One region of the Paenibacillus sp. Marseille-Q7038 genome, then DNA from elsewhere that is predicted to be linked to it. Evidence: predicted binding sites of a transcription regulator. Region 1 holds the regulator's gene; the other holds the start of a gene.
The links. Region 1 encodes CtsR, which represses protease genes until heat stress. Its sites were predicted from a motif close to ATGGTCAATAAAGGTCAAACA; they were not measured.
Positions count from the first base shown of each region.

Region 2: clpP (ATP-dependent Clp endopeptidase proteolytic subunit ClpP) is a predicted target of CtsR. The motif match lies at 872-892, and genes of this name have one in related genera.

Region 1 is NZ_CBCOOM010000002.1:926,887-929,091, reverse strand. It holds gene ACWPWY_RS21390 (protein arginine kinase) at 1-57, opposite strand, end outside; gene ACWPWY_RS21385 (UvrB/UvrC motif-containing protein) at 87-608, opposite strand; gene ACWPWY_RS21380 (CtsR family transcriptional regulator) at 661-1,122, opposite strand; partial or broken gene ACWPWY_RS21375 (GNAT family N-acetyltransferase) at 1,532-2,205, opposite strand, start outside.
Region 2 is NZ_CBCOOM010000002.1:241,362-243,566, forward strand. It holds gene ACWPWY_RS18270 (sugar-binding transcriptional regulator) at 1-429, opposite strand, end outside; tRNA gene ACWPWY_RS18275 (tRNA-Arg) at 731-805, shown strand; gene clpP (ATP-dependent Clp endopeptidase proteolytic subunit ClpP) at 999-1,595, shown strand; gene ACWPWY_RS18285 (SIMPL domain-containing protein) at 1,680-2,205, opposite strand, start outside.

The sequences.
Region 1 (2,205 bases):
TGCGCTACTACGCATCCATTCACTAAGTGGTTTATCGGTAAACCGGATATCTGACATAGTGCATACCTCCTGCTCTTTACCAAACTTTACTCTTCCGCTATTTCTCTTTCCAGTTCACGAATCTGGTCACGTAATTCAGCAGCAGACTCAAATTCCTGTAGGTTAATTTGTTCTTGAAGTTCTTTTTTAAGTTCATCCACTCTTCGTCTTAAATGAATCTTTCCTCCAGCACGAACAGGAACTTTACCCACATGAGTTGTATTTCCATGAACGCGCTTTAAGAGAGGATCTAAACGATTAGAAAAATACTTATAGCATGAACTGCAACCAAATCGATTGAGCTTGCTAAACTGCTGCATCGTCATTCCGCATTCCTTACACTGAAGTGTCTCGGGTGCAGGTGTTCCAGCTGTTTTATATTTCCCAGATTCAAAATCCATAAGGCCTGAAAGGAGTCCATGGATCGAGAACCCATTAGAGATACCGGATAGATGATCTCCTTTTTCTCTTGCGCAGCTTTCACAAATATGGAATTCCGTCTTCTCGCCATTTACAATCTTCGTAAAATGAAGAGTAGCCGGACGTTCATTACATTCTTGACAAAGCATACCGCATACCTCCTTTATTCGTTCCTAACGGATAAATACAATGGCATTCAACCTACTTACCGAGGAGCGAAATTAACATTGCCTTTAACATACGAGCACGGATTTGATCACGATAGGGAAGCTTTATGAATAATACTTCTCTAGACATCGCTGCTTTGATTAAAGCAGCTTCTCGGCAGTTAAGAAATTTAGCTTCTTCTAACTGGTAGATAAGACCTTCTGCAGATGCCTGGTTGATTTCATCCCCAATATGCTGATGGAAATGTCCTCCTAGCACAGAGTGTGCAGGGAGTTCTACTCGCTGTATCCGTATATATCCACCACCACCGCGCTTACTCTCTACAAGATAACCTTTTTCAAGAGTAAAACGAGTACTAATTACATAGTTAATCTGGGATGGCACACAGGAGAATTTATCTGCAAGATCATTTCTCTGAATTTCAATCATTCCATCAGAGCTATCCTGCAAAATATTTTTCAGATATTGTTCGATAATATCAGAAATATTACGCATTCTCATCCCCCACTGTATAAAACCGGTAAGCTAATCACATGCATACATTCGAATTTATCCAGAAAGAGGCAACTACAATAATTACCCATCTTACTTAGCTGGCGAACCTCTTTGGCTTAAATGAATGCTCTCTTTTATAAACAACCACTTAAAATGTCTAAATACCCATTCTGTGTGAAATTTATAAATAAGCTTGAATTAACTTACTACATAATAATATTAGTATAACCAACAATTTAAATTCTGATCTTTGTTGACTTTGACTTTCTTTGACTTTGTCTCCATTATAACATACTGTACAGAAATCTCAAGTAAGATTCCCTTTTCATTTTTCACATATTTACATAAATTATTCGCTTTAAGAAAAAACTCTCCTGATCGAAGCCAGAAGAGCAGTTCTTATATGTTATTAGAAAAAGTCCATTAATAAGGTTTGTGCTTGGGGAATGAGCTTTTCAAGTTCTTTTGCCTTTTGGGATTGCCCTTTTAGCTTCTGTATGTGAAACAATGCCACCGGACGCTTATATCCCAGAAAAAGAGCAGTCCAAACTTGAATATCTGCTATTAAATCTGGTCGAATCTCTTCTTTTTCTTCCATTACCTTTGTTACCTTCGCTTGACCTTGTTCATTAATAGATATTTTCCACAACCCAGCATTCCATGAAGCGGCTGCATCATCAATTTGTATCGTTAATTCTGATCTATTGCCAGCTTCAAACGTATACTGTTGTAAAAAAGAATCTATATCCACAATACGAGCCATAAAATAAGGAATTGTTTCTTGGATTACCCGCGGATCTGGGAGCATATAAGGTAGATTATCATCAACTGGAACCATGGTTAACTTTACTTGCTCAATACGAGAGTCGTGATTCGAGAAAAAAGTCCATAATGCTTTCCGCGCTTCTTCATTCAAATAAACAAATTCATTACATACAAGCATTTTATCTTTTAATTCATATAACACATAGCCTTGTGGCTCTCCATCAAGAGAATAATAGACAGCACTATATTTGGTATGATCTAAGACTGTATACTTCCACCATTCTTCATCTCGAACAAGAGTACCCTGATAGCAGCTTG
Region 2 (2,205 bases), 690 kb from region 1:
ATCTCCATCATTCATAACACTCAGCAGGGCTCTAGCTCCTGCACGTCCAAGTGAACGCTTGGCATATTCGGAGTTTTCAGAATCACCAGGAACCACGATAACCTTTTGAAGTCCATACGTTTTCTCGATTAACTCTTCCATCTCCGACAGCCCAAATAATTCATTGGCCATAGGTTCTAACATTGCAAGCAACTGCTCGCCGGACTCGCTTATTCTCATGCCCATACTCTCGATCTCAATCAGTCCTTGGGATTTAAGCAAGTCTGTCTCCGATCTAAGTACACGCTCCGTCATATCCAGAGAGTGGGCAAGCGTTCTTCGTCCGATTACATCCGAAATCATGATTTGGCGCAGAATGGTATATCTCTTCTTCATTACGTCCATGAGATCAGGTAGAAGTTGCTTCTGCACTTCTAAAATCGTTCGCATACTTTCCACTTCCGCAAACTCCTTCATTCCGGCCTCTAATATGGACTAAAATTGTCCCGGGGTTAACTTTTTAAGTCCCACGTTTATTTTACCTAAATCTACCCTGGTATGCAAGTGGTCAGAAGTATATTTCGCAAAGGAGCGTTCATTTATGCACCCTGCTTACCTATAAATAAAATATTACTTTTGAACGCACTATTAATGTAGTCTGCACATTCTTATGGAACATCAAACACCTCCACTAAACTTTCTTGCATTTTTAATGGCGATCAGATATAATCAATATTGCTGTCACACTTGTGCGCCCGTGGTCCAACGGATATGACGTAGGCCTCCGGAGCCTGAGATCGAGGTTCGATTCCTCGCGGGCGCGCCATTATTTTTAACAGCTTGTTATACACTTAACCGATGAAACCGAATAGGTTTCTTTTTTTATCGAAATAGTTTGACTTTCTTTGACTTTTTGTTTTGATTTGTTTATGATGTGGTTAATACGGAAACGTAGATATAGATGCTGTTAAACGTCTAAATATAAACTCTAAACCTAAATTCCTAAGGAGGTTTTTCACGTGAGTTACATTCCTATGGTCGTAGAACAAACCAATCGCGGTGAACGCGCTTATGACATTTACTCCAGACTATTGAAAGATCGGATTATTTTTCTGGGAAGCGACGTAAACGATGTAGTAGCCAATTCTATCATCGCTCAAATGTTGTTCCTCACTGCGGAAGATCCAGAAAAAGACATTCACCTATACATTAACAGCCCAGGCGGTTCTATTACAGCGGGTATGGCGATATATGACACCATGCAATTCATCAAACCAGATGTATCGACAATTTGCATGGGTATGGCAGCTTCTATGGGTGCATTCTTGCTCAATGCCGGTGCAAAAGGGAAACGTTTTGCACTTCCAAACAGCGAAATCATGATTCACCAACCTTTGGGTGGTGCGCAAGGTCAAGCGACAGATATTGAAATTCGTGCTCGCCGCATTCTCAAAATGCGTGATAAACTCAACAAAATCTTGGCTGAACGTACAGGTCAACCGATTGAACGTATTGAGAAAGACACAGATCGCGATAACTTCATGAGTGCAGAAGAAGCTCAAGCTTACGGACTTGTTGATAAAGTTATTTCCTCAACTCCACCGCAAGGGATCTAAATATAGAAATGAATAAAGCCGCAGTCCTCTAGGGACTGCGGCTTTTATTTATGACTGCTAAACTGCTCTTCTCTCCATTCAGAACTAGTTAAGTTGATAATGGACTGTAAGTTCTGTAGTCAGTTTAATTTCCCCCGTTTCAACCGAGGATGAATGATCAGCAGTACTGTCTTCTGTTTCCACTTTCATATTATACTGTTCGTAGTAACGAAGCGGTTCCGCCACATTCCCTTGACTCACACTCAGAACAATTCCTAAACTGCGTCCTGCAACTTTCGCGATGGCTCCTGCCTTCAAATTGGCATTAGCCATCGCTTTTTCGATTACAGCTGTTTCGAAAGCGTCTCTGTTCTCAATAGAAAACTGAATATTGTCGATCTGATTAACACCTGCTTTAGCAGCGGAATCCAGCAGTTCTCCTACCTTGTCGAGATTACGATAGCTGATTTTCAGAGAATGTGAAGCAGAATACCCTTTTAGTTTTCGTCCTTCTTTTTCACTATATGTGTAATCAGGCTGTACATAAAACTGATTCGTTTGTATGTCTTTGCTCTCCAGCTTCCATGTCTTTTTAAGTAAGTTGGTTAAGCTTTGCATCTTTTTAGCATTT